Regions from separate parts of the Sporosarcina siberiensis genome, predicted to be linked through region 2. Evidence: a T-box and tRNA genes for the amino acid it is inferred to sense, from the RefSeq annotation. Region 2 holds a T-box; the other holds one or more tRNA genes.

Region 1 (8,634 bases), on a different contig from region 2:
ACCTCGATTCGTCGGAAGGATCTAACGATTCTTCCAAAAAATGTCCGTTTTATCCAGTTTTGAACGAACAAGCAACGTTCGAAAAAATAATGCTTGCAATTTTAGAATCACTTGATATAATGAGTAGTGTCCTTGAAAAAGAACATTCAGGTCTGGTGGCAATAGCGAAGAGGTCACACCCGTTCCCATCTCGAACACGGTAGTTAAGCTCTTCAGCGCCGATGGTAGTTGGGGGTTCCCCCCTGCAAGAGTAGGACGTTGCCAGGCTTGTAAAATTCATTACATAACTAAAAAAAATTATAACTAACTTTACAACCCAGGAGGATTAGCTCAGCTGGGAGAGCACCTGCCTTACAAGCAGGGGGTCGGCGGTTCGAGCCCGTCATCCTCCACCATTTCTATGTTAAATATTATTCCGCGCCGGAGTAGCTCAACTGGTAGAGCAACTGACTTGTAATCAGTAGGTTGAGGGTTCAAGTCCTTTCTCCGGCACCAGTATCGAGCCATTAGCTCAGTTGGTAGAGCATCTGACTTTTAATCAGAGGGTCGCAGGTTCGAATCCTGCATGGCTCACCATTTTTAAACTTTTTAAAATATATTAAAACATACATGCGGGTATGGCGGAACTGGCAGACGCGCTAGACTTAGGATCTAGTGCCTTAGGGCGTGGGGGTTCGACTCCCTTTACCCGCACTTTTAAGCGGAAGTAGTTCAGTGGTAGAATACGACCTTGCCAAGGTCGGGGTCGCGGGTTCGAATCCCGTCTTCCGCTCCAATTTATCACCCTTGCCGGGGTGGCGGAACTGGCAGACGCACAGGACTTAAAATCCTGCGGTGGGTAACCACCGTACCGGTTCGATTCCGGTTCTCGGCACCAATATTTTTCCGTATATTTTACTTATGCGCCCGTAGCTCAATTGGATAGAGCGTCTGACTACGGATCAGAAGGTTGTGGATTCGACTTCTGCCGGGCGCGCCATTTTTAAAGTGTTTTCATAGCTTTAAATACTATAACAACAATTAACAATTTGTTTTGACTCGGGAAGTAGCTCAGCTTGGTAGAGCACTTGGTTTGGGACCAAGGGGTCGCAGGTTCGAATCCTGTCTTCCCGACCATTTTATGGGGCCTTAGCTCAGCTGGGAGAGCGCCTGCCTTGCACGCAGGAGGTCAGCGGTTCGATCCCGCTAGGCTCCACCATTTATCAACTCATATAAAGATCCTGGCGGTGTAGCTCAGCTGGCTAGAGCGTACGGTTCATACCCGTGAGGTCGGGGGTTCGATCCCCTCTGCCGCCATTTTGAAGGACCTTTAGCTCAGTTGGTTAGAGCAGACGGCTCATAACCGTCCGGTCGCAGGTTCGAGTCCTGCAAGGTCCACCAACTATATTTTTTCCGGAGGAATACCCAAGCCTGGCTGAAGGGATCGGTCTTGAAAACCGACAGGGGTGTCAAAACCCGCGGGGGTTCGAATCCCTCTTCCTCCTCCATTTTTATTAAATAACTAAATGTTTTACGGTTCAAATTGTACTTATAGTGTTGTCGCGGGGTGGAGAAGTGGTATCTCGTCGGGCTCATAACCCGAAGGTCACAGGTTCAAATCCTGTCCCCGCAACCAAATGGTCCCGTGGTGTAGCGGTTAACATGCCTGCCTGTCACGCAGGAGATCGCGGGTTCGATTCCCGTCGGGACCGCCATTATTTAATTGTTTTACATAGTTTTGGCTCAGTAGCTCAGTCGGTAGAGCAAAGGACTGAAAATCCTTGTGTCGGCGGTTCGATTCCGTCCTGAGCCATTTGTTTTGCGGGTGTAGTTTAATGGCAAAACTCCAGCCTTCCAAGCTGATAATGAGGGTTCGATTCCCTTCACCCGCTCCAATAGGGCCTATAGCTCAGCTGGTTAGAGCGCACGCCTGATAAGCGTGAGGTCGGTGGTTCGAGTCCACTTAGGCCCACTATTCCGCAGTAGCTCAGTGGTAGAGCAATCGACTGTTAATCGATCGGTCGTAGGTTCGAGTCCTACCTGCGGAGCCAATTTATGGGGAAGTACTCAAGCGGCTCAAGAGGTGCCCCTGCTAAGGGCATAGATCGCGTAAGCGGTGCGAGGGTTCGAATCCCTCCTTCTCCGCCATAATTTAAGGCCCGTTGGTCAAGCGGTTAAGACACCGCCCTTTCACGGCGGTATCACGGGTTCGAATCCCGTACGGGTCATAAATAAAACTGCTTTAAAAGTCGAGACTGACTTTTAAAGCAGTTTTTTCTTTTCAGCACATTTTTATTTTTTATTAACAAACATCTTATCGTTTCAGATAACTATCCTTTTGATGATAAGGAATATCTCCAAGTGGTGATTCAATTCCTAACTTATCAAGTGTTTCTTTATATTCTTCTGATTCGGGTGACTCTACAACATGTACACCTTGTCCAGAAATATCAGTAACGGTAAAGGATTCATAGTCCTCTGTGATGCCTTTAGATACTTTATTCTCGTATAAGGTTTCATAATCGTCATGGTCTCCTGTAAAGTCCGAAGGGGTCTCCGATGTGCCGTCTTGTGCTGCTTCTTTAAAACTATCTTGATAATCACGTATATCTTCATCTTGTCCTTTTGCAAATGAATTGTTGAATGCGGGTTTTAGAATTTCTTCTTCGACCGGCCTGTCTTTTAAAGCATCTGGAACAACGGCATGCTCCATGCAAACTGTTGTATAGGGTATAGCTTCTAAACGCTCAAAAGGAATATTTATACCACATTCATCACACTTCCCATAGGAGCCTTCCTGCAATCGCTTTAAGGCATTCTCAACTTTCTCAAGCTCTGCGTTAGCGTGTACATTGATAGCCATGTTTTTTTCTCTGTCATATAGCACAGTTCCGAGATCACCGGGATGGTTGGCATACATGGATAATTCTCCAGAATCTTCTTGTGCACTGTCCTTAATATTGGATTCGTTTTTTGTAGTCATTAATTGCGCCTTTATTTCGGTTAGTTCTTTTTTTAGAGAAGATTTTTGACTTCCATTTAGCATATTCAATCACATCCTTATATTAGGTTCAATTTTCAGTATGCCCACGCTTGATGAACTTCATAATTAAAACTGCCTAAACCACAAAATTGAACTTGTGGATTAGGCAGTTTTTTTATTTACGATTATATAAACAGCAGTGTTGTTCATTTTTTAAGAAAGTTATGAGAAAAGATGTCCAATTAGAATTCCCATTCCGAGTAACAAACCAAATACAGTATTTGTAACAGCGGTCTCTTTCATAGCTGGCATCACTTGAAGAGGATGAAGGTTTTTCCTGAAAATAGTAATAGCTTTCATTGGTTTTCTTATACTGAGTAATACGATAAGTGCCCATGGTGTAAGTTGTCCTAATACTACCAATGTGATGATCCAAACATAGGAAATTATAAAGAAAATCGACAAAATTGAAATCGCTGTTTGTCGTCCTAAAAGAATTGCAAGTGTTTTTCTTCCAATTTCTTTGTCACCCTCAAGATCGCGTATATTATTAGCCATCATAATAGCAGCGACAAGAAACATACTTGGAATTGATAGCAAAATTGCTGAAGTTGTTACAGTACCGGTTTGAATATAAAAAGCGATGAGAATTAGAAAAACTCCCATAACGATACCAGATACAAGTTCACCAAAAGGTGTGTATGCTATTGGATAAGGCCCGCCTGTGTATAAATATCCTATTAACATTGAGACTAATCCGACCACGGCAATCCACCAAGAGGTCTCCATACATATGTAAATACCGATTAGAATAGAAACGCCATATAATACTAAGGCAATATTTAATACGGTTTTTGGTTTGACGCCATTACGAACAATTGCTCCACCAATACCAATGGAATTTTCGGTATCCAATCCTAATTTAAAATCATAGTATTCATTAAACATATTTGTCGCCATTTGTATAAAAATACTTGCAATTAACATTGCGAAAAAGAGTGGAAAATGAATGTTGGTATACGTTAAGGCAATCATTGTTCCAAGAAAAACGGGTGCAAAGGCTGCTGTTAGTGTATGTGGCCTTGTTAGTTGCCACCAAATACGCCAGCCAGTATCAGCTTGTATTTTATGTTGCAAAATGATTCTCTCCTTATTATTTATTATGCCCTATCTATTGTACTCTAATTTCAGCAAAGTAAATACGTCATTAGCTTATTGTGTGCTGAAACGACTAAAATTCTGTATGATAGAATAAGGATATAAGCTCTTAGTATGAGTCGTTTAATGTACGGAGGGAAAAAGATGAAACAGAAGATTACTGCTTCAAGTACAAAGGCTGTAGAAAAAGATTATTTGCGTTTCTTCACGGAAACAATCGAAATTGGACGAATTTCTCCATTACTGTTTTTTCAAGCAGGGGAAGCCAATTATAGTAATGAACGTTTTTATTGGCAAAATGCTGACAACACATTGACTCTTGCGGGCATTGGACATGCGACAGTGTTGTCAAATGAAAATGCTGACAATCGATTTGAAGACATTTCAGTTAGATGGAAAAATCTTTGTATGTCATTAGTTAAAGAAGAAAAAGATATTGAGCCTATTCTCTTCGGAGGATTCTCATTTGATACAAATCATACTGAAAACTCAGAATGGGGTAATTTCCCTACAGCTTTTTTCTTTGTGCCTTCTTTTCAGCTGACAATTAAAAATGGAATGACTTCCATTTCGATCAATCTTGTTACGAAGAATGAGAATGCAATCGATGAATTTGACGAGCTACGGAATGAACGAGATCGTCTAATTCACTTTGCACAAGTAAATGAATTTAAATCTCCTGAAAAACCTTTTGTCGTATCACTTGAGGAACGCGGGAAAGATAAATACATGAAATCGATCACAGATGTAACAAACCTTATTAAAAAAGGAAAAGCTGAAAAAGTTGTCATTGCTCGTTCAATAAAACTGAACTTTGATAGTAATGTTCAATCTGACTCTGCTTTGCATCATATATCGAATGAACAACAGGAAAGTTATGTTTTCGGGCTTCAAAGAGAAGGACAATTATTTTTTGGCGCAACACCTGAACGGTTAATAGAGGTTTCAAATGGACAAGCCTATTCAGCTTGTGTTGCGGGTTCTATAGGACGAGGAACAACAGCTGACGAAGATAAAGCCCTTGGTGAAGAATTACTTGATGATCATAAAAATCGTGGCGAACATCATTATGTTGTAAATATGATTTCTAATGTTTTTGAGAACAATTGTACAAACATCTCTATGCCGTTGAAACCAAAGTTAATGAAACTTCGTGATATTCAACATTTGTTTACACCAATCGAAGGACAATTGAAAAAGGATACAGATATTTTCAGTCTTGTTCAGGCACTTCATCCAACACCTGCACTAGGTGGTGTTCCACACGAAATCTCTAGAGAAATAATTCGTGACGAGGAAAAAATGGATCGAGGCTACTATGCCGGTCCAATTGGTTGGACGGATACAAAAGGAAACGGAGAGTTTGCGGTCGCTATTCGATCAGCTTTACTTGATGGTGATAGTGCGTATCTTTACGCTGGGGGTGGAATCGTTGCAGATTCAACCGCCGAAAAAGAATATGAAGAAACTTGGGTGAAATTTAGACCAGTTTTACGTGCACTTGGAGGAAAACTAAATGGATAACTCACAAATGTTAACAAACTATGTTCGTAAAATGACAAGCGCACTCATGAATGCAGGTGTAAAGGCGGTTGTAATTAGTCCAGGGTCTCGTTCAACTCCACTTGCCTATGCATTTGCATCAACAGAAGGTCTTGAAATGTACCTACAGATTGACGAAAGGTCTGCAGGTTATTTTGCCCTTGGATTAGCAAAAGCATCGGGTGACCCTGTCGTTTTACTTTGTACTTCAGGCACTGCGGCATCGAATTATTTTCCGGCGATTACAGAAGCACGTAATGCACGAATTCCTCTTTTTGTGATTACCGCAGATCGCCCACATGAATTAAGAGGTGTAGGTGCACCACAAGCAATCGATCAGATTCAAATGTACGGAAATCAAGTGAAATATAGTGTTGATTTCCCAATTCCAGAAAACAATCGTGATGTTGATGATTATATTGATCGTCAAATAAATCGGATTTTATCAATAGCTACAACGGCTCCGAAAGGACCTGTTCATATAAATGTACCTTTCCGAGAACCGTTTAATATTGATTTTGATATGAAGGCCGCTCCTTCGACATTCGTAAAGCGATTTAAAGTTACTGAGACACTGAATGAAACCGTAGTTAAGGAATTAACAACTCTGGTTAATGGAACGGATAAGGGAATTATTATTGTTGGAGAAATGCCTATCAATTTTGATAAAAATTTATTTTGGGAATTTGCTGAAGCTCTTAACTGGCCTGTACTTTGTGATCCCTTGTCAAATCTAAGAACTGGACTATCAAAGAGCTCAAAATCTCTGTGCATAGATCATTATGATGCCATTTTAAAAAGTGAGTCTTTTGTAAAACAAGCAATTCCAGATATGGTAATTAGGTTCGGAGCACAACCGGTCTCCAAACCACTTTCACAATTCTTAAAGAAAATAAAACCTCAGACTGTTGTAGCTATAGATGAGTCTCCTGAATTTAGAGACCCAATAGGTGTTGTTACGCACCATATTCATTCTGCTGCAGAAGCAGTGCTTAGTATTAAGATAACTAAAACTGAAACAGCCTACTCAAAAATGTGGATAGAGACAAATGAAATTGTAAGTTTAATCACAGCAAAATACAGTGATACTGTCGAAGATGAAGGTGCGTTTGCTCAATTACTTTTCGACCATTTGCCTAGTGGAGTAGATTTAGTAAGTGGAAGCAGTATGCCCATCAGGGATATAGACACTTTCTTTGGAAAAACAGTGAAGGATGTAACGATTTTTTCAAACCGTGGGACAAACGGAATCGATGGTGTTGTATCGACAGCACTTGGGATTCAGGCAGCCCGACATAGGCCTACTTGGTTGTTAATCGGGGATTTATCATTTTTACATGATGTGAATGGTCTGATTGCAACACGTTTTATTGAAACGGATTTAACAATTGTTATAATGAATAATGATGGTGGAGGGATCTTCTCATATCTTCCGCAAGCAAATTCGAGCACTCACTTTGAAAACCTCTTTGGTACGCCAACAGGATTGACGTTCGGACATATAGCAGCGATGTACGACGCTCAGTATGATGCTGTAAGGACGATAGAGGAATTTAAGTCTGTAATACCAAAACTGAAAACCAAGCCGCTAAGAATCATCGAGGTGTTCACAGATCGTAGTGAAAATGTAAAAGGACATCGGAAATTATGGTCTGAAATCATAGAGAGAATTGATTTAAATGGTTGAAAGATTGATAAATGTTCGTGAAACCGATATTTATGTAAAAATAAATGGAGATACTTCGTTGCCGGTACTTGTTTTTTTACATGGTTTTACAGGTAGTGTGGAAACATGGAGTGAAGTAGTTCAGATATTTGAAAGTAAATTTAAGATTATCCGAATTGATTTAACAGGTCATGGAAAGTCATCAATTCCTAAAAATGAGCAAAGATACACGATGGAAGAACAAGTAGAAGATTTAGAGGCTGTTTTTAATGAATTGGGTCTTACTGAATTTGTTCTAATAGGATATTCGATGGGTGGCCGAATCGCACTAGCTTACACTGTGAAGTATTCGGAAAGAGTCTTATCATTAATACTCGAAAGTGCTTCTCCTGGTTTGAGGACGAAGCAGGAGCGTTCAGAACGTAGACTAGCAGATAAAGCACTGGCTGAAAGATTAACTTCAGATGGATTGTTAAAGTTCGTTGACTTTTGGGAGAATATACCGCTTTTTAAATCTCAAAAACTTCTCTCTACAAAAAAACAAAAAGCAATTAGAGAAGAAAGACTTAGGCAAAGTACTATTGGACTTTCGAATAGTTTGATTGGAATAGGCACTGGAAGCCAACCATCTTACTGGGAAAGTCTCCAAACAGTCCAAATACCTGTATTCCTAATTACTGGAGAAATCGACAAAAAGTTTGTTCTTATTGCCCGGGAAATGGAAAAAACGTTTCCAATTGTTAAACATACGACAATTAAGTCTGCAGGACATGCAATACATGTGGAAAAACCGACTTTGTTTGCTACAATGATAGAGGAACATATTACAGAGTTAAAAAAATAGGAGGCTTATTATTATGACTCGTCAATGGGAAACACTGCGTACATATGAAGATATTAAATATGAGCAATTTAAAGGAATCGGCAAGATTACAATTAATCGACCTGAAGTTCGGAATGCTTTCCGTCCCAAAACGGTTGTAGAGTTAATCGATGCATTTACACGTGCACGAGACGATTCAAGTATTGGAGTTATTGTTTTAACTGGCGAAGGAGAAAAGGCATTTTGTTCAGGTGGCGACCAAAGAGTACGAGGCCATGGTGGTTATGTTGGAGAAGATGAAATACCACGTCTAAATGTTCTTGATTTACAACGTTTGATTCGTGTTATTCCTAAACCTGTTGTCGCGATGGTAGCAGGATATGCGATTGGTGGAGGACATGTACTGCACGTTGTATGTGATCTAACGATTGCTGCGGACAATGCGATATTTGGCCAAACAGGACCTAAAGTTGGTTCATTCGA
Region 2 (8,634 bases):
GGTTGTATTGGGCTTTTGAAATCAATAGACAACTTTGACTTGAAACATAATGTCCGATTTTCAACGTATGCAGTTCCTATGATTATTGGGGAAATCAAACGTCATCTACGTGATCACCATGCGGTGCGCGTATCGAGATCTTTACGTGATATTGCTTATAAAGCGATGCGGGCAAAGGAACAGTTTATTAATGAAAATCTAAGAGAACCAAGACTTTCGGATTTAGCAGAGGCAACGGGAATTAAAGAAGATGATATTTTATTTGCTCTTGATGCAATACAAGATCCGATGTCGCTTCATGAACCAATGAATGGTGGCGAAGGGGATCCGGTATTTATGATGGACCAATTGCATGACAAATCAGTTTCAGAAGAAACATGGTCCACATATGTCGCAGTTAAAGAGACCGTCTCAACATTAAATGATAGGCAACAAACAATCCTTTCCAAGCGCTATTATTTAGGAGAAACACAAACTGAAATTGCGAAAGAATTAGGGATTTCACAAGCTCAAATTTCGAGATTGGAAAAAAATGCAGTCCAAATAATTCGGGATGGTATGGCTCAACAGGATTGACCTTGGAATCGCAGTGCAGATCGTTGCACTGCGTTTTTTCTTTTTTCACTCTTTCAAGCATATGCTTATATAAAGGAGGGATTCCATGAAGTTTTCGGAAATCCAAAAAAAAGAAGTTATTGATGCAACTAAGGGAACTTTGCTTGGGTACGTCCAAGACGCGACAATTGATATTGTGAATGGAAAAGTAGAGTCTTTGCATATTGGTGAAGGAGAGCGGAATATTTTTTTTGACTCGAAAGAAAAAGACACTCGAAAAGTTCGACTACAAGATATTACAACAATAGGGAAAGATATTGTACTTGTTGGTAGGAAAGACGGAAAAAAATGACTTATCATTGATATGTAAGTCTTAGCTTGTTACAATGGAGAGAACAATTGATGAAAAGTAGTGATTAGAATGGGTTATTTAACGGAACGTATACAAAGAATCGAACATTCAATACAACAAGCTTGTGAAAACTCCAGTAGAAGTCGTTCTGAAGTAGAAATTGTTGCAGTTACAAAGAGCGTTTCAACTGCAAGAGCGAATGAAGTAAAAGAAGCGGGTATTATACAACTTGGTGAAAACCGTGCGGAGGAGCTTCTCGTAAAACAAGAGGCAATCTCTGATGGTGTAGAATGGCATTTTATCGGTAATTTACAAAGTCGTAAAGTACGTGATATTATCAATGAAATTGACTATTTACATTCACTGGATCGAATGAGTATCGCCAAAGAAATTCAGAAGCGAGCACTGAATGAAGTTAAGTGTTTCATACAAGTGAACGTATCTGGGGAGAGTTCAAAGTCCGGTATTACACCTGAAGAACTGGACGATTTTGTATCAAGTTTAAAGTCTTATGATAAAATAAAGGTTGTTGGATTAATGACAATGGCCCCACATGTCGAAGACGAAAAGGTATTGCGAACCGTTTTTAAGGACATGAAAACGTTACGCGATCGCATCATGGCACAACAACTCACTCATGCACCTTGTACAGAATTATCAATGGGAATGTCTAATGATTTTGTAATTGCGGTCGAAGAAGGAGCAACCTATGTACGAATAGGTACTGCACTCGTCGGAGCAGAAAGCGAGGGATTCAATTGAGCTTGAAAAATAAACTACAAAACTTCTTCTACTTGGACGATGAAGAAAGAGAAGTAGAAGCGCCAAAAACATCCACCCGTCAGCAGGAAGAAAAAACTCCTGTGAGGGAACAACCTAAAAAGATGAATTCAAGAAGGCAAACAGCACCTCCTAGAGAACCATCACAGCCCGCAACGGTTGTAAGTCTACAAAGTGCTCAGAAGTCGTCTAAAGTAATTTTGGTTGAACCACGTGTGTATGCCGAAGCACAAGATATATCAGAGCATCTGAAAAACAAAAGAGCGGTTGTCGTGAATTTGCAGCGTATTGACCGCGATCAAGGAATTCGTATTGTCGATTTTCTTAGCGGTACAGTGTATGCAATTGGCGGAGATATTCAAAGAATTGGAACGGATATTTTTCTTTGTGTTCCTGAAAATGTGGAAGTTGCAGGCGCTATATCCGACTTCTTTGAACAATAGAAACTATAACGAGGTGTACGTTTACTAATGATTCCAATACTAATTACCATTAGCAATTTATTAGAACAAGCAATATCCATATACAGTTTATTACTTATTGCATATATACTTATGTCATGGGTTCCTTCGATGCGTGAAACGGGTTTTGGCGTATTCTTAGGTAAAATCGTTGAACCGTATCTTTCTTTTTTCCGAAAGTTCATACCACCACTTGGAATGATTGATATTTCACCAATCGTAGCAATATTTGCTTTACGCTTCATATCAAGCGGGGTTCGAAATGTTTTCGGTATGATCATTAATTTTATTGCATAAACCTGTTATTTACTGAATTAACTTAAGGGGTAGGAAAACGTGGAAACAATTTTACAGCATTTCAGGAAAGATGAGCAGCCATTTATAGAGAGTGCAATCGGTTGGATACGTGAAGTAGAGGATACCTACTCCCCGAAGTTAACTGGTTTCCTAGATCCGAGACAGCAATTTATTGTTGAATCGCTCGTTAGGGGAAGTGGATTGTTATTTGAAATGAATGGTGAGTTTCCTGAAGCTGAACGTGTGAGAGTACTTATATATCCTGATTACTATGTTCCTGAAAGTAGCGATTATAATATATCCGTATTTAAAGTGAAGTACGCATCGAAGTTTTTACAACTTGGCCATAAAGATGTTTTAGGTTCGATGATGTCACTTGGAATTGATCGTACAAAATTTGGTGATATTCGAATTGCTGAAGATGAAGTTCAATTTGCAGTAGCGGATGAGCTGAAGGATTATATGATTGCCAACTTTACGTCGATAGGAAAAGCCAAAGTAACGGTGGACGAACTTACAAGTTCAGATGAGTTAATAGCTTCCCATGATACTTGGGAGGAATCCTTTTACGTCAGTAGTTCAATGAGACTCGATACAATTGTTTCTGTTGTCCTAAACATCCCGAGACAAAAAGCGGCTGCACTTGTTCACGGAGATAAGGTGAAATTGAACTGGGTCGTTCGCAATCAACCGGCTTTTGAACTGTTTGAATTTGATATGTTGTCCATCCGAGGATTCGGCCGTTTTAAGATTATTGCGATAGAAGGCATCACTCGAAAAGAAAATATTCGACTCATTATTGGTAAGTTGGTATGATTTTTCTGATAATTGCTGTTATTGATGGCACCAACATGTATAATGAAGTTTGAATAAGTAAAGAAGGAGATGCATCAGATGGCTTTGTCACCAATCGATATACATAATAAAGAATTTGGTCGTTCAATGTTTCGCGGCTATAATGAAGATGATGTAAATGAATTTCTAGAGCAAGTTTTAAAAGATTATGAAAATGTGCTTGAGGAAAATAAAAAGCTAAAAGATAGCTTAGAGCAAACGAAAGAACAAGTTGTTCATTTCAATTCAATTGAAGCGACGTTACACAGTTCGATTCTTATTGCACAAGAAGCTGCAGAAGATGTACGTCGGAATTCTATGAAAGAGTCTCAGTTGATTGTGAAGGAAGCGGAAAAGAATGCAGATCGCATTGTTAACGAAGCTCTATCTCGTGCCCGTGAAATTTCCATGGAAGTGGACGATTTGAAAAAGCAGTCGAAAGTTTTCAGAAGCCGTTTCAAAATGCTTATAGAAGCACAGCTTGATTTGATACAGGCGGATGATTGGGATCGGTTATTGGAGACTGAAATTGGCACAGAACAAATTGAGTTTTCAAAAAAAGGTTAAATTACAAATAAATGAATATACTTAACTTGACTATGTATTTGTAAGCAATTATACTAAATTTCATATATTTACTTAAAGCGTTGATGGAGACAGTAGTTTCTTTTGTTAGTTATAGCGAGCCGGAGACAGTGAAAGCCCGGTCAATACAATTGAAGTGAACATCACTCCAGAGCTTAGACGTACATTTTTTGTAGGTCTCGGGAAACACCCCGTTATCGTGTCTGAGTGGCAGCATGAAGTTTCGTGCTGCAAGTTAGGGTGGTAACGCGGGTACAATACCTCGTCCCTTTTTTTAAAGGGGCGGGGTATTTTTATGTTTGTGTTCAGTGGTAGTTTTAACAATGTTATCCAATTGCCACGTTGCTTTCCGTTCCAGGCGGTGAACCGCATCGGATCGCTATCGCTCCCTGCTGGGTCTCACCTGTCCCGCTTCATCCCGCTGGAGTCATCTTTAGCCGCGGGCCCACACGAAGTGGGTCATGCAGTCGTTACGACAGGACGTCGTGGTTTTAGACTGCCTTGCACTCCAAGCAACTAAGATTGTACATTTAGATTAATGGATTTTCGAATAACTATTCCTAGGAGGATGACTAATGGATTATAAAGACACACTACTTATGCCGAAAACAGATTTCCCGATGCGTGGAAATTTACCGAATAGAGAACCTGAAATGCAAGCGAAATGGGAAGAGATGGAGATTTATAAGAAAGTACAAGAACGTACTGAAGGACGTCCGCATTTTATTTTACATGATGGTCCCCCGTATGCTAACGGAGATCTTCATATGGGACATGCGCTTAATAAAGTATTGAAAGATATGATCGTTCGACACAAATCAATGACGGGTTTTCATTCGCCGTATGTTCCGGGTTGGGATACTCACGGATTGCCAATTGAACAAGCACTTGTGAACAAAGGTGTAAAAAGAAAAGAGCATTCGATTGCTGAATTCCGTAAAATGTGTGAAGAATATGCACTTGGTCAAATTGATAGCCAACGCTCTCAGTTTAAACGGATTGGTGTTCGTGGGGATTGGGATAATCCATATATCACGCTGAAGCCATCTTTTGAAGCACGTCAAATTCAAGTTTTTGGTGATATGGCTAAAAAAGGATACATCTATAAAGGATTACGACCTGTTTATTGGTCCCCATCAAGTGAATCTGCATTAGCAGAAGCTGAAATTGAATATCAAGATAAAAAGTCTGCATCTATTTACGTAAGTTTCCCTGTAAAAGACGGTCTTGGTGTACTTGAAGAAGATGTCAACTTCCTAATTTGGACAACGACACCTTGGACAATTCCTGCGAATCTAGGAATTTCAGTACATCCTGAATTTACGTATGTAATTGTTAAAGCTCAAGATGAGAAGTTTTTAATTGCCAAAGATCTTCTTACATTTGTTGCTGAAGAAATTGGTTGGGAAGACTATACGGTTGAACGTGAACTGCAAGGATCAGAGCTGGATCGTGTAGTTGCTAAGCATCCACTTTATGATCGTGATTCACTTGTAATGCTCGGAGAACATGTATCTGCTGATGCTGGTACAGGTTGCGTTCACACTGCACCTGGTCATGGTGAAGACGATTTCTACATTTCTCAAGCGTACGGAATTGATGCACTTTCACCTATAGACGATCGTGGTGTTATGACGGATGAAGCACCTGGATTTGCAGGGATGTTTTATGAAGATGCGAATAAAGCAGTAACTGAAGCACTTGATAAAGTAGGTTGTTTGAAGAAACTATCATTCATCACTCACTCGTATCCACATGATTGGCGTACGAAAAAACCGGTAATTTACCGTGCAACTGCTCAGTGGTTTGCTTCAATTAAAAGTTTCCGTCCTGAATTACTTCAGGCGATTAAAGATACAAAGTTTACACCTTCATGGGGTGAAACGCGTCTTTATAATATGGTTCGTGACCGCGGTGACTGGTGTATCTCACGTCAACGTGTGTGGGGAGTTCCGATTCCTGTGTTTTACGGAGAAAATGATGAACCGATCATTACGGATGAAACCATTGCAAGCGTTGCAGCCATCTTCCGTGAACACGGCTCTAATGTATGGTTTGAATGGGATGCGAAAGATTTACTTCCTGAAGGATTTACACATCCAAGTAGCCCGAATGGTGTATTCACGAAAGAAACGGACATTATGGACGTTTGGTTTGACTCAGGATCTACACATCAAGGTGTACTGGAAGAGCGCGATGACCTTGTTTACCCAGCGGATCTTTACTTGGAAGGGTCTGACCAGTACCGTGGGTGGTTCAACTCTTCATTGACAACAAGTGTTGCAATAAACGGACATGCACCTTATAAGGGGATTTTAAGCCATGGCTTTACTCTTGATGGAAATGGCCGTAAAATGAGTAAATCGCTTGGAAACGTAATTGTTCCTGCGAAAGTAATGAACCAAATGGGTGCGGACATTCTTCGTTTATGGGTTTCTTCAGTAGATTATACTGCGGATGTTCGAGTGTCAGATTCAAACTTTAAACAAGTTTCGGAAGTTTATCGTAAAATCCGTAATACATTCCGTTTCATTCACGGAAATACATCGGATTTCAATCCAGCTACAGATCGTGTTCAATTTGAAGATTTACGACCGGTAGATCAGTATGTCTATCTAAAACTTCAAGATTTGATCAAAGAAGTTCGCGAAGCTTATGAAAACTATGAATTTGCAACGGTTTATCATGCTACGAACAATTTCTGTACAGGTGTTTTGAGTTCGTTCTATTTGGACATTGCGAAAGACGTTGTTTACATTGAAAACAAAAATCATCCACATCGTCGTGCAATGCAAACGGTTATGCACGATACGTTAATGGCTCTTGTTCAATTGTTGACGCCGATTTTACCACATACAACTGATGAAATGTGGGCTCACTTTGACCATGTTGAAGAAGAGAGTGTTCAACTGACGGATATGCCGGAAGCTCAAGATTTAGGAGCTGAAGCAGAAAAACTTCGTGAGCAGTTCGGAACGCTTATGTTAATTCGTGATGATGTTCTAAAAGCTCTAGAAGTTGCTCGAAATGAAAAAACGATTGGTAAATCACTTGAAGCAAAATTGACAGTATGTGTTCCTGAAGCATATAAAGATGTATTCAAAGCGAAGGACATCGATTTTGCACAGTTCTTTATCGTGTCTGAGTTTACAGAAGGCGACATCGAGAATGTTCCTGAACATGCATTGAAACTGGATACAGTAAGTGTTCTAATCGAAGCTGCAAACGGTGAGAAGTGTGATCGTTGCTGGACAATCTCTGAAACAGTTGGTTCAGATGAACTGCATCCAGAGATTTGTGAAAGATGTGCGTCTGTTGTAAAAGAACACTATACAGTGACAGAATAACTCGTCTAATATGAAGTGGCGGCGGCAGTCTGATTGTACAGATTGCCTACGCTGCTTTTTTTATATTTAATGAGTAAGATTTAACGTCTATGGTAGATCATTTGTGGTAAAATAAAATCAATTGTTATATGGGGGTTATGGGAAATGTTTATTTATTACGGATTGGCCATACTTGTGATTTTCCTAGATCAATTGACGAAATGGTTAGTTGTTAGCAACATGAAACTTGGGGAAAGAATAAGCATATCCGAACCCTATCTTGGACTTCTATCACATCGTAATAAAGGTGCGGCTTGGGGAATGCTTGAGGGACAGATGTGGCTCTTTTATATTGTTACAATTATTGTGGCCGCTGGAATTATTTATTATTTTCATAAAGAAGCAAAAGGAGAACCATTATTTGCACTCGGTTTAATGATGCTTTTAGGTGGCGCAATTGGTAATTTCATCGACCGTGTCATTCGAAAAGAAGTTGTCGATTTCATTGATGTGCTTATACCGTTTGTAAATTATGAATTTCCGATATTTAACATAGCAGATGCTGCTTTGACCGTTGGTGTTGTTTTAGTAATTATCCATATTCTTATGGATGAAAAGAAGAATATGAAAAAGAAAAAGGTGTCTTAATGGAGAAATTTGTAGTAGAAATAACAGAAGAATTTGAAGGAAGCCGAATCGATAAAGCACTCATCGATGCACGACCGGAATGGTCTAGAAGCCAAGTTCAACAGTGGATGAAAGACGGTTTTGTACTTGTTGGTGGAAAACCCGTAAAAGCAAGTTATAAAATGAAGAGCGGCGATATACTAACCGTTCAAGAGCCCGAACCAGAAGTTCTTGATGTAATTGCTGAAGATCTGAATTTAGAAATTGTCTACGAAGATTCAGATGTCCTTGTCGTCAACAAACCACGCGGAATGGTTGTGCATCCAGCGCCGGGCCATCCAAGTGGTACAGTTGTGAATGGTCTTATGCATCATTGTAATGACTTATCAGGTATTAACGGCGTACTTAGACCTGGAATTGTACACCGCATCGACAAAGATACATCGGGACTTCTTATGGTTGCCAAAAACGACAAAGCCCATGTATCGCTTGTGAATCAACTAGTGGATAGATCGGTGACTAGAGTTTACACAGCTCTTGTTCACGGTCATATACCCCATGATAACGGCACGATAGAGGCACCTATTGGTCGTCATCAGCGTGAAAGACAGAGTATGACGGTTACGGATAAAGGTAAACATGCTGTGACTCATTTTAAAGTACTTGAACGTTTTGGGAATTTTACTCTTGTGGAATGTAAACTTGAAACCGGCCGCACACATCAAATCCGTGTGCATATGAAGTATATCGGATTCCCTCTTGCAGGAGATCCTAAATACGGACCTAAAAAAACAGTCAACTTTGAAGGTCAGTTGTT

Evidence for each region. A T-box is a leader RNA that pairs with one kind of tRNA and senses whether it is charged. The one in region 2 lies ahead of ileS (isoleucine--tRNA ligase), so its partner is inferred to be a tRNA-Ile.
Region 1: it encodes a tRNA-Ile, which carries the amino acid that the T-box ahead of ileS (isoleucine--tRNA ligase) is inferred to sense. The anticodon was not compared.

Annotation. Positions count from the first base shown of each region.
Region 1 is NZ_JBHUGI010000027.1:144,319-152,952, reverse strand. Features, by position in the region: rRNA gene rrf (5S ribosomal RNA) at 152-267, shown strand; tRNA gene ACFSFY_RS10890 (tRNA-Val) at 320-395, shown strand; tRNA gene ACFSFY_RS10885 (tRNA-Thr) at 420-495, shown strand; tRNA gene ACFSFY_RS10880 (tRNA-Lys) at 501-576, shown strand; tRNA gene ACFSFY_RS10875 (tRNA-Leu) at 612-693, shown strand; tRNA gene ACFSFY_RS10870 (tRNA-Gly) at 701-775, shown strand; tRNA gene ACFSFY_RS10865 (tRNA-Leu) at 789-877, shown strand; tRNA gene ACFSFY_RS10860 (tRNA-Arg) at 903-979, shown strand; tRNA gene ACFSFY_RS10855 (tRNA-Pro) at 1,040-1,116, shown strand; tRNA gene ACFSFY_RS10850 (tRNA-Ala) at 1,123-1,198, shown strand; tRNA gene ACFSFY_RS10845 (tRNA-Met) at 1,223-1,296, shown strand; tRNA gene ACFSFY_RS10840 (tRNA-Ile) at 1,304-1,380, shown strand; tRNA gene ACFSFY_RS10835 (tRNA-Ser) at 1,395-1,487, shown strand; tRNA gene ACFSFY_RS10830 (tRNA-Met) at 1,541-1,615, shown strand; tRNA gene ACFSFY_RS10825 (tRNA-Asp) at 1,619-1,694, shown strand; tRNA gene ACFSFY_RS10820 (tRNA-Phe) at 1,720-1,792, shown strand; tRNA gene ACFSFY_RS10815 (tRNA-Gly) at 1,801-1,874, shown strand; tRNA gene ACFSFY_RS10810 (tRNA-Ile) at 1,878-1,951, shown strand; tRNA gene ACFSFY_RS10805 (tRNA-Asn) at 1,956-2,030, shown strand; tRNA gene ACFSFY_RS10800 (tRNA-Ser) at 2,037-2,127, shown strand; tRNA gene ACFSFY_RS10795 (tRNA-Glu) at 2,136-2,207, shown strand; gene ACFSFY_RS10790 (TraR/DksA C4-type zinc finger protein) at 2,294-3,025, opposite strand; gene ACFSFY_RS10785 (1,4-dihydroxy-2-naphthoate polyprenyltransferase) at 3,185-4,099, opposite strand; gene ACFSFY_RS10780 (isochorismate synthase) at 4,265-5,644, shown strand; gene menD (2-succinyl-5-enolpyruvyl-6-hydroxy-3-cyclohexene-1-carboxylic-acid synthase) at 5,637-7,349, shown strand; gene menH (2-succinyl-6-hydroxy-2,4-cyclohexadiene-1-carboxylate synthase) at 7,342-8,172, shown strand; gene menB (1,4-dihydroxy-2-naphthoyl-CoA synthase) at 8,186-8,634, shown strand, end outside.
Region 2 is NZ_JBHUGI010000032.1:416,903-425,536, reverse strand. Features, by position in the region: gene sigG (RNA polymerase sporulation sigma factor SigG) at 1-576, shown strand, start outside; gene ACFSFY_RS12985 (PRC-barrel domain-containing protein) at 662-907, shown strand; gene ACFSFY_RS12980 (YggS family pyridoxal phosphate-dependent enzyme) at 977-1,669, shown strand; gene ACFSFY_RS12975 (cell division protein SepF) at 1,666-2,130, shown strand; gene ACFSFY_RS12970 (YggT family protein) at 2,158-2,445, shown strand; gene ACFSFY_RS12965 (YlmH family RNA-binding protein) at 2,485-3,261, shown strand; gene ACFSFY_RS12960 (DivIVA domain-containing protein) at 3,340-3,846, shown strand; T-box leader at 3,918-4,137, shown strand; gene ileS (isoleucine--tRNA ligase) at 4,440-7,211, shown strand; gene lspA (signal peptidase II) at 7,356-7,838, shown strand; gene ACFSFY_RS12945 (RluA family pseudouridine synthase) at 7,838-8,634, shown strand, end outside.